One region of the Fodinibacter luteus genome, then DNA from elsewhere that is predicted to be linked to it. Evidence: riboswitches for the same ligand, from Rfam matches in the RefSeq annotation. Region 1 holds a riboswitch; the other holds the start of a gene.
What was found. A riboswitch is a leader RNA that binds a small molecule or an ion and turns the genes downstream of it on or off. The one in region 1 is predicted to bind S-adenosylmethionine.

Region 2: another riboswitch for S-adenosylmethionine. It lies ahead of ABD899_RS05785 (aminotransferase class V-fold PLP-dependent enzyme); the one in region 1 lies ahead of ABD899_RS10865 (bifunctional o-acetylhomoserine/o-acetylserine sulfhydrylase).

What each region holds. Positions count from the first base shown of each region.
Region 1 is NZ_BAABGM010000013.1:252,075-259,606, forward strand. It holds gene hrpA (ATP-dependent RNA helicase HrpA) at 1-878, opposite strand, end outside; gene ABD899_RS10855 (hypothetical protein) at 973-2,190, opposite strand; gene ABD899_RS10860 (hypothetical protein) at 2,187-2,474, opposite strand; gene ABD899_RS10865 (bifunctional o-acetylhomoserine/o-acetylserine sulfhydrylase) at 2,647-4,035, opposite strand; SAM riboswitch class IV at 4,117-4,230, opposite strand; gene mgrA (L-glyceraldehyde 3-phosphate reductase) at 4,420-5,466, shown strand; gene ABD899_RS10875 (nitroreductase family deazaflavin-dependent oxidoreductase) at 5,479-5,943, shown strand; gene ABD899_RS10880 (hypothetical protein) at 6,040-6,543, opposite strand; gene ABD899_RS10885 (hypothetical protein) at 6,536-6,898, opposite strand; gene ABD899_RS10890 (alpha/beta fold hydrolase) at 6,967-7,532, shown strand, end outside.
Region 2 is NZ_BAABGM010000007.1:170,576-178,107, reverse strand. It holds gene ABD899_RS05800 (glycerol-3-phosphate acyltransferase) at 1-339, opposite strand, end outside; gene ABD899_RS05795 (DegV family protein) at 343-1,419, opposite strand; gene ABD899_RS05790 (acyl-ACP desaturase) at 1,589-2,524, opposite strand; gene ABD899_RS05785 (aminotransferase class V-fold PLP-dependent enzyme) at 2,648-4,117, opposite strand; SAM riboswitch class IV at 4,163-4,279, opposite strand; gene leuS (leucine--tRNA ligase) at 4,470-7,379, opposite strand.

The DNA.
Region 1 (7,532 bases):
TCGGCGGCCGACAGCCGCGCGAAGAGCGGCAGCACCTCGGTGTCGGGGAGGCGGAGCGCGGTGAGGGCCTCGGCGGCATCCCGGATCTCGCGCTCCCCGGAGAAGAAGACGAGGATGTCGGTCGCCTCGGGGCTCGGTGGGTCCTCGGTCCACAGCTCCTCGACGGCCTCGACGACGCCGGTCACCTGGTCCCGCTCCGCGACGACGTGGCGGCCCTCGGGGTGCAGCTCGACGAGGGGGCGGTAGCGCACCTCGACGGGGTAGGTGCGGCCGGACACCTCGATGACCGGCACCTCGCGGACGACCTCGCCGTGCTCGTCGGTCGCGAAGTGCGTCGCGAACCGGACCGGGTCGATCGTGGCCGAGGTGACGAGCACCTTGAGGTCGGGCCGCCGCGGGAGCAGCTGCTTGAGGTAGCCGAGGATGAAGTCGATGTTGAGGCTGCGCTCGTGCGCCTCGTCGATGATGATCGTGTCGTAGCGGCGCAGGTCGCGGTCGCGCTGCATCTCGGCGAGCAGGATGCCGTCGGTCATGACCTTGACCCGCGTCGCGTCGCTGCTGTGGTCGGTGAAGCGCACCTGGTAGCCGACGAGGTCACCGAGCTCGACCTCCATCTCCTCGGCGATGCGCTCGGCGACCGAGCGGGCGGCGATCCGGCGCGGCTGGGTGTGCCCGACCTGGCCGCTCGTCCCGAGCCCGAGCTCGAGGCACATCTTGGGCAGCTGGGTCGTCTTGCCCGAGCCGGTCTCCCCCGCGACGACGACGACCTGGTGGTCGCGGATCGCGGCGAGGATGTCGTCGCGGCGCTCGACGACCGGCAGGTGCTCGGGGTACCTCAGCCGGGCGGGGTCGACCGCGTCGACGGGCTGGGCACGCATGGCGCCAAGGATAGGTCGGCCCGAGCGGTCGCCTCGGGTGGCGGCCCGCCCGCCGCGATGAGGGACCGTGCCGTCGGGACCTCTGCGTCAGCGGTCAGGGGCGGGTCGCGCCAGGCCGCGCGTCGCGAGCGTCACGGGCCTTGGACGCGCCCGTGGCCGTCACCTCGAGGGTGGCCCCGGCGACGTACATCCGCTGTGCCTGCGGCCCGTTCGCGGTGGCGAGGCGCCAGTCGTCGAGGAAGGCACGGTCGGCCTGGCTGCGTGCCGCCGTGCGGGCCCGGGCCGCCGAGGTCCCGGCCGCGCGCCGCACCCGCTGCGCCGCCTCGGCCGGGGTGAGGCGCCACAGCGGCTCGCGCGCCGCCCGGGGCGTCGGCCCGCCGGTGAGGGCGCTCGGGGTCCCTCGCGCCGGAGGCACGTCGAAGCGGGCGCGGACCTCGTCGCGCCGGGCGCGGACCTCCCGTGCGGTCCCGATCGCGAGGCGCTGCGCTGCCGTGAGCCGCCGGGTCACGGTCGCGCCGGTCGCGGTGCGCCGCGCCCCGGCGGTGGCACCCGACCGCAGGACGCCACCGAGGACCCCGGTCGCGGCGAGTCCCGCGCCCGCGGAGAGGTCCGACCAGGAGCCCTCGCCATAGGCGACGAGCAGCGTGGTGTCGGCTGCCACCGCCGCCGCATCGGCCACGGCGGCGACCGGACGCAGCTCGGGCACGGCCACGCCCACCGCGCCGAGGGTCGCGACGTCGTGGGCCGCGCGGCTCGCCCCGGCGACGACGCGGTACGCGAGGGAGTCGGCGACATCGTCGACCGCGAGCGCCCGCAGCGCGAGGGCGCACCGGCGGTCAGCCTCCCGGAAGCCCTCGGCCGCCGCGGCGTGCCGAGCGCGGGCGGCGGCCTGCTGCTCGACCTGCTCGCGCTGGAGGTGGCGCACGACGAGGACGTCCGGCGAGTCCTCCGACGAGCCCGCGCACACGAGCGCGTACGCGCGGTCCTCGAGCGCCGCGTACGCGTGCTGCGCGTCGTCGTCGTCGCGCACCGCCGTCGAGACGACGGCCTGGGCCTGCTCCATGGCCGCGGCGAGCGCACGCAGCGGGGATGCCGCGCCGCCGAGGCGCGCGGACACGGCATCCAGCACCGGGGGCAGCTCGCGCAGCCGGGCCCCGAAGGCCTCGCCGGCCGGACCGTCCCACGTGGCACCGTCGCGCAACCGGCCGAGCACGGCAGCGAGCGCCGAGAGCCTTCCGCCGGTCGTCGCGAGCCGGTCGGCGAGGAGCCGGACGGCCCCGGGGTCACCCGGGAGCGGGGGAAGTCGGGTCACCACGACCCACCGCCGAGCGACCGGGACACCCCGGCGTCGGTGTCGACGTAGAGCGCCCCCGCACCGACGGCGGCCTCGCCGAGGTCGCACAGCGCCGACCCCAGCGCCAGCCGGACCCGCCGCCACCCGCCGAGCAGCTCCTCGACCGCGGGCCCCGTGTCGCCGGGGCCGAGGGCCCAGCGATCCGCCGCCGGGTCGCCCATGAGCAGGAGGTCGGCACCCGTCTCCGCGAGGGCAACCCCCAGCTCGGCCACCTCCGTGGCGTCGACCCGGACCGTCGTCATGCCTCCCACGCTAGAAGCACCCGCCGACCGCCTCGCCGAGTTGTCCACAGGCCATGGTCACCGGCGAGCCCGCGACACCCTGAGCGCCCGGCATCCGGTCTCGTCCGTGCCGACGAGGCGGTCCCGGGGGCGCGAGGACGTCGGTCCCCGCACCCCCGGGACAACCGCGGCCTCAGCCGACCGTGGCCCCGGCCAGGTCGGCCGGCTGCTCGGCCCCGAGGTCGCCGCCGGCGGCTGCCGGGCCATCCTGCGCTGCGGCGAAGCCCGCGTCGAGGTCGGCGAGGATGTCCTGGATCGACTCGAGGCCGACCGCGAGCCGCACGAGGCCCGGCGTGACACCGGCCGCGAACCGGTCCTCGTCGCCGCCCTGGCTGTGCGTCGTGGATGCCGGGTGGATGGCGAGCGAGCGCACGTCGCCGATGTTCGCGACGTGGCTGTGCAGGCTGAGGCCCTCGACGAAGCGCTGACCCGCCTCGAGCCCGCCCGCGATCTCGAACGCGAGCACCGCGCCGGCGCCCTTCGGGGCGTACCGGTCGGCGAGCGCCTTGCTCGGGCTCGAGTCGAGGGAGGCCCAGCGCACCGACTCGACCTGCGGGTGCGCCTCGAGGTACTCCGCGACCTTCCGGGCGTTCTCGACGTGCCGCTCGACGCGCAGGCTGAGCGTCTCGACGCCCTGGGCGATGAGGAACGCGTTGAACGGCGAGATGGCCGCGCCGATGTCGCGCAGCAGCTGCACGCGTGCCTTGAGGATGTACGCGAGGTTGGCGCCGAGGGCGCCGCCGACGCCGAGGTCACGGGCGAAGACGAGCCCGTGGTAGCTCTCCTCCGGGGTGTTGTAGTTGGGGAACCGCTCGGGGTCGCGACCGAAGTCGAAGGTGCCGCCGTCGACGATGACGCCGGCGATCGACGTGCCGTGCCCCCCGAGGTACTTCGTCGCCGAGTGGATGACGACGTCGGCGCCGTGCTCGAGCGGGCGGATGAGGTAGGGCGTCGCGATCGTGTTGTCGACGACGAGCGGCACCCCGACCTCGTGGGCCACGCCCGCGACCCCGGCGATGTCGAGCACGATGGCCTTGGGGTTGGCGATCGTCTCGGCGAAGAACGCCTTGGTGTTCGGCCGCACGGCGGCGCGCCACTCGTCGAGGTCGTCCTGGTCCTCGACGAAGGTGACGTCGACGCCGAGCTTGCGGAAGGTGTACTTGAGCAGGTTGACGGTGCCGCCGTAGAGCGCGGCGCTCGAGACGACGTGGTCTCCGGCCTCGGCGACGTTCAGCAGCCCGATCGTCGTCGCGGCCTGCCCCGACGCGACGAGGAGCGCGCCGACGCCGCCCTCGAGGGCCGCGATCCGCTGCTCCACGGCATCCTGGGTGGGGTTCATGATCCGGGTGTAGATGTTCCCGAACTCCCTGAGCGCGAACAGGTTCGCCGCGTGGGCGGTGTCGTTGAAGACGTAGGACGTCGTCTGGTAGATGGGTAGGGCCCGGGCGCCGGTGGCGCTGTCGGGCACCTGGCCGGCGTGGATCTGGGCGGTCTCGAAGCCCCACTGCGAGGGGTCGGTCATGGCAGGTCTCCCTGGGTCGGGTGCGCCGGGGCGACCGCCCGGCGCACGACGTACGTGGCACTGCGGGACCACCGTGAGCAGGGCCCGCGCTTGCGCGCGGCGGGTGCCGCACGCCAGGTCCTCACCCGGGGCACCCCACCGCGGTTGGAGGGTTGCCGGCCAGCGAGCCGGGGCTTGGCGCTGGCGCTCATGACCTGAGCCGAATATACGTCCCCGGCGGATGCCGGTCACCCCGGCTCCCCGTTCGTCTCACCTCCCGGTCCCCCCACCTGCCGACTCCGTGCGACTTGTGTGCGGTTCTGACAGCTCATCCACCGGAGAACCGCGGGCAACTCGCACGAGGTCGGAGGGTGGGGGCCGGACGGGGCGGGGCAGGATGGGGGCATGACCTTCCACGCTGACGAGTACCAGGCCGCCCCCGCACGCTACGAGGCCGGGATGCCGTACCGCCGGGTCGGGCGCTCGGGTCTGGACCTGCCCGCCGTCTCCCTGGGCCTGTGGCACAACTTCGGCGACGACGTCCCCCTCGAGCGCCAGCAGGCGACGCTGCGCCGGGCGTTCGACCGCGGGGTGACCCACTTCGACCTCGCGAACAACTACGGCCCGCCCTACGGCTCGGCCGAGCGCAACTTCGGCACGATCTTCGCTCGGGACTTCCGCCCCTACCGCGACGAGCTCGTCATCAGCTCCAAGGCGGGGTACGACATGTGGCCGGGGCCCTACGGTCAGGGTGGCGGGTCGCGCAAGTACGTCGTCGCCTCGTGCGACCAGTCCCTCCAGCGGATGGGCCTGGACTACGTCGACATCTTCTACAGCCACCGGTTCGACGAGACGACCCCGCTCGAGGAGACGATGGGTGCGCTCGACTCGCTCGTGCGCGCCGGCAAGGCGCTCTACGTCGGCATCTCGTCGTACTCCGGCGAGCGCACGCGCGAGGCCGTCGAGATCCTGCGCGCGATGGGCACCCCCCTGCTCATCCACCAGCCGTCGTACTCGATGCTCAACCGCTGGGTCGAGGAGGACCTGCTCGACGTGCTCGGGGTCGAGGGCGTCGGGTGCATCGCGTTCTCCCCCCTCGCCCAGGGCATGCTGACGAACAAGTACCTCAAGGGGATCCCCGAGGGGTCGCGTGCCGCGCAGGGGAAGTCGCTCGACCCTGAGCTGCTCACCGACGAGGCGCTGAGGCACGTGCGGGCGCTCGACCGGATGGCGCGGGCCCGCGGCCAGTCGCTCGCGCAGATGGCCCTCGCCTGGGCGCTGCGCGACCCCAGGGTGACGTCGGTGCTCATCGGCGCCTCGTCGGTCGAGCAGCTCGACAACAGCCTCGACGCGGTGGGCCACCTCGAGTTCACCGCCGAGGAGCTCGCGAAGATCGACAAGCACGCGGTCGACGCCGGCATCAACCTGTGGAAGACCTCGAGCGACAAGTGAGTTGACCTCGCCATGAGCGACGACCGCGAGACCACGGAGTACCTCCCGAGCCCGACCGAGTGGGTCCGCCGCCAGGTGGAGACCATCGAGGCGACCGGTGACACCCGCTCGGTGCACATCATGAACCGCCCGGTCGTCATGCTGACGATGCGCGGTGCACGCACCGGCGCGGTGCGCAAGGTGCCGTTGATGCGCGTCGAGCACGACGGCGTCTACGCGGCGGTGGCGAGCAAGGGTGGCGCACCGCAGCACCCCCAGTGGTACGCGAACCTGCGGGCGAACCCGCAGGTCACCGTGCAGGACGGGACGCGGTCGTGGTCGGCGGTCGCCCGCGAGCTGACCGGCGACGAGCGGGCGGCCTGGTGGGAGCGGTGCGTCGCGGCGTACCCGCCCTACGCGCAGTACCAGACCAGGACGGACCGGCTCATCCCGGTGCTGCTCCTCGAGCCGGTCGACCCGGCTCCCATCGAGAGCTGACCTCCGGCCACGACGACCACCTCGCCGTGAGGGCGGACGTGGCGGCTCCGGCAGCCACGGCCGCACTCGTCGCGCGGGGAGCAGCGCGGATGCCGGTCAGCCGGCGGGGGTTCCCGCCGGCGGGTTCGCCGGGTCCCCCGGCCCGGCGCCGAGGCCGTTTCCCGCGGTGGCCGGCGGCACGGCATCCACCTCGAGCTCGGCCGCCGAGCGCTCGACCCGGCGGAACCACCACAGGCCGAGCACGGGGAGCACGAGCGGGACGAAGCCGTACCCCTGCCCGAAGTGCGACCACACGGTCTTGTCGGGGAACGCGTCGGGCACGAGGTAGGACACCGCGCCGACGACGAGGACGCCGACGAGCTCGACGGCGCACGCGACGATGCCCACGCGGACCCAGCGTCCGCCGCGGGCCAGGCACCACGTCGCGAGGAGGTAGACGGCGGCCGCGAGCGCCGACAGCGTGTAGGCGAGCGGCGCGGTGTCGAACCCGGTCGTGATCTGCAGGACGGACCGTCCCGTCGCGGCGAGCGCGAGCACTCCGTAGACGACGACGAGCACGACACCGGGGCCACCGAGGGCCCGACGGGTGGAGTCAGGCATAGGTGTTCCAGATCTGCTGGAGGCGGGCGGCCATGACGGCGACGGCGAACGCGCCGACGGCGAGCGAGCCCATCGCCCAGCGCGACTTCTCCTTGATCGTGAGCAGCGCGGTGCCGACGGGGATGACCGGCAGCGAGACGAGGTAGGCGGCGAACGTCGCCCGCTCCGTGGAGTTCTCGATCTCCCCGAGCCCGATGAGCCCGACGACGAGCTGGACGAGCAGGCCGAGCTCGAGAAGGGCTGCGATGGCGAGCACCTTGTCGTCGATGAGCTTGTCGCGGACGGCGTAGTAGACCGCCGCGACGAACAGCACGGTCGCGAGGCCCACGACGACGTACGTCAGTGGCGCGATCACGACGTCAACCCTAGCCCGGTCGGGCGGGCCGTCGACGAGTGCCCTTGCCGGGGTGCGAGACTGCGCGCATGACCAGTGCACAGCTCGGCGACGTCAGCATCGAGTACGAGGTGGACGGGCCCGACGACGGCGAGCCGATGCTGCTCGTCATGGGGCTGGGCGCCCAGCTCGTCGCCTGGCCGCAGGACGTCGTCGACGGCCTCGCCGACCGCGGCTTCCGGGTGATCCGGATGGACAACCGCGACATCGGCCTGTCGACGAAGACGGAGGGGCCGGCACCGACGCGGGCGGCGCTGTTCAAGGCCTTCGCCCACCGTCGGTACGCCCAGTCCGACTACCTGCTCTCGGACATGGCCGACGACGCCGCAGCCCTGCTCGACCACCTCGGCATCCCCGCCGTGCACGTCGTCGGGGTGTCGATGGGCGGGATGATCGCCCAGCAGCTGACGATCGACCACCCCGAGCGAGTGCTCAGCCTGTGCTCGGTCATGTCGAACACCGGCAACCGCCGGCACGGCACCGTGGGGCCGCGGCTGCTCCCGACGATGGCGATGTCGCTCACGACGCCGCGGCCGACCGACCCGGTCGAGGCCGAGCGGCTGGCCGTCGAGAGCTGGCGGCTCATCGCCGGGCC
Region 2 (7,532 bases), on a different contig from region 1:
GAGCGCACTGGCGACGCCCTTCCCACCCCGGCCGCGCAGGAACGGGCTGAACATGTGGCCGAGCACCACGGCCGTGCCTGCGACGACCGCCGGCACGGTGCCCATGGTCCGTAGCACGAGGAGCGTCGGCAGCCACGCCTTCCCGACGTCGAGGAGGAGCACGACCACCCCCCACCTGCGCCCGAGCACGCGGCCGGCGTTCGTCGCCCCCGGGTTGCCCGACCCGGACGAGCGCAGGTCACGACCGAAGGCTCGGGCGAGCAGGGAGGCCGGGTTGACCGAGCCGATGAGGAAGCAGACGACCGCGACGACCGCGACCTGCAGGACGAGCGGCTCCATCGGTCAGCGCGCCGTCCCCGCGTCCCCCGTGTCACCGGCGGTCCCGGTCGGCGAGCCCCCGACGTCCGGGGGGACGACTCGCGGGGCGACCCGCGGGACGACGGCCACGGCGAGCGTCCCCGGCCCGACGTGCGCCCCGACGACCGCCCCGAGCTCGACGACCCGCACCGCCCCGCGGTCCCCGATCCGGGCCCGCAGCCGCTCGGCGAGGCGCTCGGCCCGGTCCGAGGAATCCAGGTGCTGCACCGCGACGTCGACCCCGAGCCACCCCTCGCCCCGGGACCCGTCGCCCGGCGACCCGTCGCCCCGGGATCCGTCGCCCCGGGATCCGTCGTCCCCGGATCCGTCGCCCCCGGATCCGTCGCCCCCCGACCCGTGCCCTCGCGACCGGGTGCCGCGCGTCGCGCGCCGGCCCGCCGCCTCGACGGCCTCGACCGCGAGGTCCTCGAGCCGCGCGATGGCCCGCGACGACGTGCGCACGCGCTCGAGCGGCACGATGTGCCCGTCGCGCAGGCCGAGGATCGGCTTGATCGACAGGGCCGAGCCGACGAGCGCCCCCGCCTTGCCGATCCGCCCACCGCGACGCAGGTACTCCAGGGTGTCGACGTAGAAGACGACGGTCGCTCCGGCGCACGTCGCACGCACGGCCTCCGCGACCTCACGGGCCGTCGCGCCCCCGGCGGCCAGCCGTGCGCCCGCGAGCACGGCGTACCCCATCGCCATCCCGAGGGCCCGGGAGTCGACGACGGTGACCGGCAGCGGTGACTGCGCCGCGGCGAGCTCGGCCCCCCCGATGGTGCTCGACATCTCGGCCGAGATGTGGACCGACACGACGGCATCCGCACCTCCCGCCGCGGCCGCCTCGTAGGCGGACAGGAACGCCGCGGGCGCGGGCCGCGACGTCGACACCGGGATGAACGAGCGCAGCGCCGCGGCGACCCCGGCGGCGTCGATGTCGACGCCCTCGGCGTGCTCGCGGCCACCGACGACGACGTGCAGCGGGACGACCCGCACGTCGAGGCCGGCGAGGAGGTCGGCCGGCAGGTACGCCGTGGAGTCGGTGACGAGGGCGGTGCTCACCCGAGCAGGCTAGTGGTCCGGCCGGCCCGCCGAGCTCGCGCGCTCCGCCGGCTCACGCCCGTCACGCGGCTCACGCCGGCCACGCGGCTCACGCCCGTCCGGCGGCTCACGGCCACCGCCGGCTCACGGCCACCGCCGGCTCACGGCCACCGCCGGCTTGCCTGCGGCCTCAGGCGTTCTGGCGAGCCGCGAGCTTCGCGGCCCGCTCCTCGCGCTTCTCGACGAACCGGGTCGCCTCGGCGTCGAGCGCCCCGACGGCGTCGGAGAGCCGGTCGCGCGCGGCCTCCCCCTCGGCGTCGAGCCCCTCGAGCTCCCACACCCCCCACTGCCGCAGGAGCGGCTGGACGATGTCGTCGTGGTGGATGCGCAGGTCGTAGATCCCGGCCATCGCCATCTGCACGGCCTTGCGCCCGAACCCGGGGATGATCGCGCCCGGCATCTGGAAGTCGACGACCTCGTCGGTGATCGCCCGCATCGTCTGGCTCGGCGTGAGCTCGAGCGCCGCCTGGACGATGTTGCGGTAGAAGATCATGTGGAGGTTCTCGTCCTTGGCGACGCGGGTCAGCATCTTCTCGGCGATCGGCTCGTCGGTGTACCGCCCGGTGTTGCGGTGCGAGACCCGGGTCGCGAGCTCCTGGAACGACACGTACGCGCAGACGTTGAGCAGCGGCTTGTCGCCCGAGTCGTAGCCGGTCTGCATCGTGTCCATCCGCGCCTGCTCGAGCTCGTCGGGGTCGACCCCGCGGGTCACGAGGAGGTAGTCGCGGATGCAGAACGCGTGCCGGCCCTCCTCGGCCGTCCACCGGTTGACCCACTCGCCCCACGCGCTGTCGCGGCCGAAGGCCCGCTCGATCTCGCGGTGGTAGCTCGGCAGGTTGTCCTCGGTGAGCAGGTTGACCTCGAGGGCGGTGCGGGCGATCGGGCTGAGCTGGGACTGCTCGACCGACCAGGGCTCGCCGCCGAGCTCCTTGAAGTCCCGGCCGAGCGACCACGGCACGTACTCGTGCGGCATCCAGTCCTGCGCGGCCTTGAGGTGCCGGTCGAGATTCTCCTCGGCGACCGGCTCGAGGGCGCCGAGCAGCGCGGTGGTGTCGAGATCGGCCATGGGTCCTCCTCGGTGGGGGACGTGACGGCGGTCATGTCCTCGGGACCTCAGCCTGCACCCTCGCGCGCCCCGGGACCACCCGTCCGCGCGGACTTTCCCGGATGCCGTTCGCTCGCCGCGCGCTCACCAGGGCAGCGGTGCGCCCGCCTCCCGCGGGTCGTCGACGGGGACCCAGCCGTGCTCGGGCGTGTGCTCGTACACGGTGCCCGGCCCCTCGTCGGCGAGCACCGCGACGGCGGCGAGCAGTCGGTCGACGTGCTCGTCGGTCGTCGCGAGGCCGGCGCTGACCCGCACCGCGGTGTCGTGCTCGTCCGAGCCCTCGCCGAGGAGGGTGTCGACGAGGATGTGCGCGCAGAACTTGCCGGCGCGCACCCCGATGCCGTGCTCGGCCGACAGCGACGCGGCGACGAGGTGGCTGTCGAGTCCGTCGACGGTGAACGTGACCACCGGGCCGCGCTCGGTGTCGTCGCCGAAGAGCGAGTAGGTGCTCACCCCGTCGATCGCACGCAGCCCGTCGAGGAGGCGCCCCGTGAGCCGGGACTCGTGCTGCTCGATGGCGGCACGGTGCTCGCGGATCGTCGCGCACGCGGCGGCGAGGGCGACCGCGCCGAGCACGTTCGGGCTGCCGGCCTCGTGCCGGGCCGCACCGGTCGTCCACCGCGTCGTGCGCTCGGTGACCTGGACCGTGGCTCCCCCGCCGGCGAGGTAGGGCGGCGCGGCATCGAGCCAGTCCCGGCGCCCGGCGAGCACGCCGGTGCCGAACGGGGCGTGCACCTTGTGCCCGGAGAAGGCGACCCAGTCGACCCCGAGCGCGTCGACGTCGATGGGGCGGTGGGCCGCGGACTGCGCCGCGTCGAGCAGCACGCGGGCTCCGTGGCGGCGCGCGATCGCGGCCAGCCGCTCGACCGGCCACAGCTCCCCGGTGACGTTGCTCGCGGCGGTGAGCACGACGAGGGCGTGGTGCGGGCGGCGCGCGGTGCCGGGCGGCAGCTCGCGCAGCGCGGCGTCCAGGAGCAGCTCGGCGTCGCGGGTGCTGCCCGGGACGGGGAGGCGCACCGTGTCCCGGTGGCGCCACGGCAGGAGGGTCGCGTGGTGCTCGGACGCGAAGACGATGACGGTGGTGTCCCGCGGCAGTGCCCGGGCGAGCAGGTTGACCGAGTCGGTCGTGCCGCGGGTGAACACGACGACGTCGTCCTCGCGCGCGCCGACGAAGCGGGCCACCTCGTCGCGGGCCGCCTCGTAGTGGGCGCTCGTCACCCGCGACAGCCAGCCGGTGCCGCGGTGCACGCTGGAGTAGGTGCGCGTCGCGGTGCCGACGGCGCGGGCGACCCGCTCGAGGGCCGGGGTCGACGCGGCGTGGTCGAGGTTGGCGTAGTCGACCCAGTCACCGGACAGGGTCGGCACGAGGTCGGGGCGCACGACCGACGGCAGGTCGCGGCTCCCGGCGCCGTGGTGACGACCAGCGGATGCCGTGGCACCGGCATCCGTGGACGACCCGGCCGGGCGGGTGGTGGCCGGGAGCGCGTCGTCGGGGACGGCCCGCAGCCGGGGACGGCGGTGGAACGAGGGGGGCGTGCTGCTGGCGATCGACACGGTAGGGGTCTCCCGGGGCTGGAGGACCTCGGGGGCGATCCCGGGATCCCGCGCTTGCCGACGACCAGTGGGGTCGCCGACCAGGTCGTCACCCGGAGCACCCCACCGCGGAAGGAGGGTTGCTGGCCAGCGAGCCGGGGCTTGTCACTGGCACTCATGACCTACGGGAGCAAGCGTAGGAGCGCGACCCGCGGCACGGCATCCCCGGTCCATGACCCGAGACGTGCGGTCGCCGGGCCGCCGCGCCGCAGATCGGCCGGGAAACCGGGCGACCCCGAACACCCCTCCAGAGATCCTTGCACCGCGAAAGGAATTCCTCCACGCGGGCAAGCAAGTCTCCCGAGGTACCCCGTCAGGCCGGGACGACGTTGACGAGCTTGGGCGCGCGGACGATGACCGTGCGGATGCCGTCCGGCACCGCCGCGCGGACCTTCTCGCTCGCGAGGGCGAGCTCGCGCAGGGCGTCCTCGGTGATGTCCGAGGGCACCTCGAGCCGGTCGCGGACCTTGCCGCGCACCTGGACGACGCACGTCACCGTGTCGTCGACGAGCAGGGCGGGGTCGGCGACCGGGAACGCCTCGTGGACGAGCGACTCGGTGTGCCCGAGCCGGGACCACAGCTCCTCGGCGATGTGCGGTGCGAGGGGCGCGACCATGAGCACGATCTGCTCGGCGGCCGCGCGCGGGACACCACCCTCGAGCTTGGTGAGGGCGTTGTTGAGCTCGGTGAGCCGGGCGATGGCGGTGTTGAACCCGAGCCCCGCGTAGTCGGTGCGCACCGCGTCGATCGTGCGGTGGAGCACCCGGGTCGTCACGTCGTCGAGCGGCGCGTCGACGACGACGACCTCACCGCTCTCCTCGTCGACCACGTTGCGCCACAACCGCTGGAGGAAGCGCTGCGAACCGACCACGGCGCGGGTGTCCCAGGGCTTGCTCTGCTCGAGCGGCCCGAGCCCCATCTCGTAGAGCCGGAAGGTGTCGGCACCGAACGCCGCGTACATCTCGTCGGGGCTGACCATGTTCTTCAGCGACTTGCCGATCTTGCCGAACTCGCGCGTCACCGGCTCCCCGTGCCAGGTGAAGACCGGGTGGCCGTCGGCGCCCACGCCCTCCTCGACCTCACGGGCCTCGACGTACTGACCCCGGCTGTCGGTGAACGCCGGCGCCTGGATGTAGCCCTGGCTGAAGTACGTCCGGAACGGCTCGTCGCTGCTCAGGTGGCCGAGGTCGTGCAGCACCTTGTGCCAGAAGCGCGCGTAGAGCAGGTGGAGCACGGCGTGCTCGACGCCGCCGACGTAGAGGTCCACCCCGCCGGGGTCCCGGGTGCCGGGGGCGGCGCCCGCCACGGGCTCCTCGCGCGGGCCCATCCAGTAGGCCTCGTTCTCGGGGTCGACGAGCACGGCGTCGTTGGCCGGGTCGAGGTAGCGCAGGTAGTACCAGCACGACCCGGCCCAGTTCGGCATCGTGTTCGTCTCGCGGCGGAACCGGCGGGTGCCGCGACCGTCGCCGAGGTCGAGCTCGACGTCGACCCACTCCTGGACCCGCGACAGCGGCGGCTCGGGCTCGCTGCTCGCGTCCTCGGGGTCGTAGGTGCGCGGGCTGTAGTCGGGGACGTCCGGCAGCTCGACGGGCAGCATGGCGTCGGGGACGGCATGGGCGACCCCGTCCTCGTCGAAGACGACCGGGAACGGCTCGCCCCAGTAGCGCTGGCGGCTGAACAGCCAGTCGCGCAGCTTGTACGTGATCGTCGCCTCGCCGAGCCCCTTGTCGACGAGGTATGCCGTGATCCGTTCCTTCGCGTCGGCGACGCCGAGCCCGTCGAGGCTCAGCTCGTCGTTGCTCGAGTTGATCGCCGGCCCCTCGCCGGTGAACGCGGTGTCCTCGTCGTGGCCGGGCGTCGGCTGCACGGTGCGGACGATCGGCAGGTCGAAGGCCCTGGCGAAGTCCCAGTCGCGCTCGTCCTGGCCGGGCACGGCCATGATCGCACCGGTGCCGTAGCCCATGAGGACGTAGTCGGCGACGAAGACCGGGATGCGCGTGCCGGTGACCGGGTTCGTCGCCCAGCCCCCGGTGAACACGCCGGTCTTGTCCTTGCCCTCGCTCTGCCGCTCGACGTCGCTCTTGCGCGAGGCGGCCCGCCGGTACTCGGCGACGGCCTGCGCCGGGGTCGCGGCGCCGCCGGTCCAGGCCCCCTTCGTGCCCTCCGGCCACGCGTCGCCGGGGACGAGCTCGTCGACGAGCGGGTGCTCGGGGGCGAGCACCATGAAGGTCGCGCCGAACAGCGTGTCCGGGCGGGTCGTGAAGACATCGATCCCCTGCCCCTCCCCCTCGACGGGGAAGGTGACCCGCGCACCGTGGCTGCGCCCGATCCAGTTGCGCTGCATCAGCTTGACCTTCTCGGGCCAGTCGACCCGGTCGAGGTCGTCGGCGAGCCGGTCGGCGTACGAGGTGATCCGCATCATCCACTGGCGCAGGTTGCGCTTGAAGACGGGGAAGTTGCCGCGCTCGGACCGCCCCTCGTTCGTGACCTCCTCGTTGGAGAGCACGGTGCCCAGGCCCGGGCACCAGTTGACAGGTGCCTCGCTCGTGTACGCGAGGCGGTAGGAGTCGAGGATGCCGGCGCGCTCGACGTCGGACAGGTCGTCCCAGCCTCGGCCGTCGTCGGCGGGCAGGGGCCGGGCGCCCGAGCGGAACTCCTCCTCGAGGTCGGCGATCGGGCGCGCGCGGCCGAGCCCGCCGTCGGGCCGGACCGCCTGCGGGTCGTACCACGCACCGTGGATCTGCAGGAAGATCCACTGGGTCCAGCGGTAGTAGTCCGGGTCGATCGTCTGGACGGCGCGGCGGTCGTCGTGGCCGAGGCCGAGGCGGCGCAGCTGGCGCGCCATGATCGTGATGTTGTCCTCCGTCGTCGTGCGGGGGTGCTGGCCGGTCTGCACGGCGAACTGCTCCGCCGGCAGGCCGAACGCGTCGTAGCCGAGGCAGTGCAGGACGTTCTTGCCGAGCATCCGGTTGAAGCGCGCGAAGACGTCGGTGGCGATGTAGCCGAGCGGGTGCCCGACGTGCAGCCCCGCGCCGCTCGGGTAGGGGAACATGTCGAGGACGAGGAGGTGGCCCCCGGGGTGCGCGGCGACGCCCTGCGGGTCGGCCCACGGACCGGCGGGGTTCGGCGCGTGGTACGTGCCGCGCTCGGCCCAGCGGTCCTGCCAGGCGACCTCGATCTGACCGGCCAGCTCGGCGGTGTAGCGGTGCGGGGTCTCGCTCATCTCGTCCTCGTCGTCTCGGTGCGGTTCGGGGTGCTCGGGGTGCTCGGACCGGAGCGCCGGAGCGCCGAGGCGCCGGAGCGCTGAGCGCCGACCCATGAAAAAACCCCTCTCGCAGGAGGGGTCGCCGCGCGGGCCGTCTGGCCGGCGCGGCTA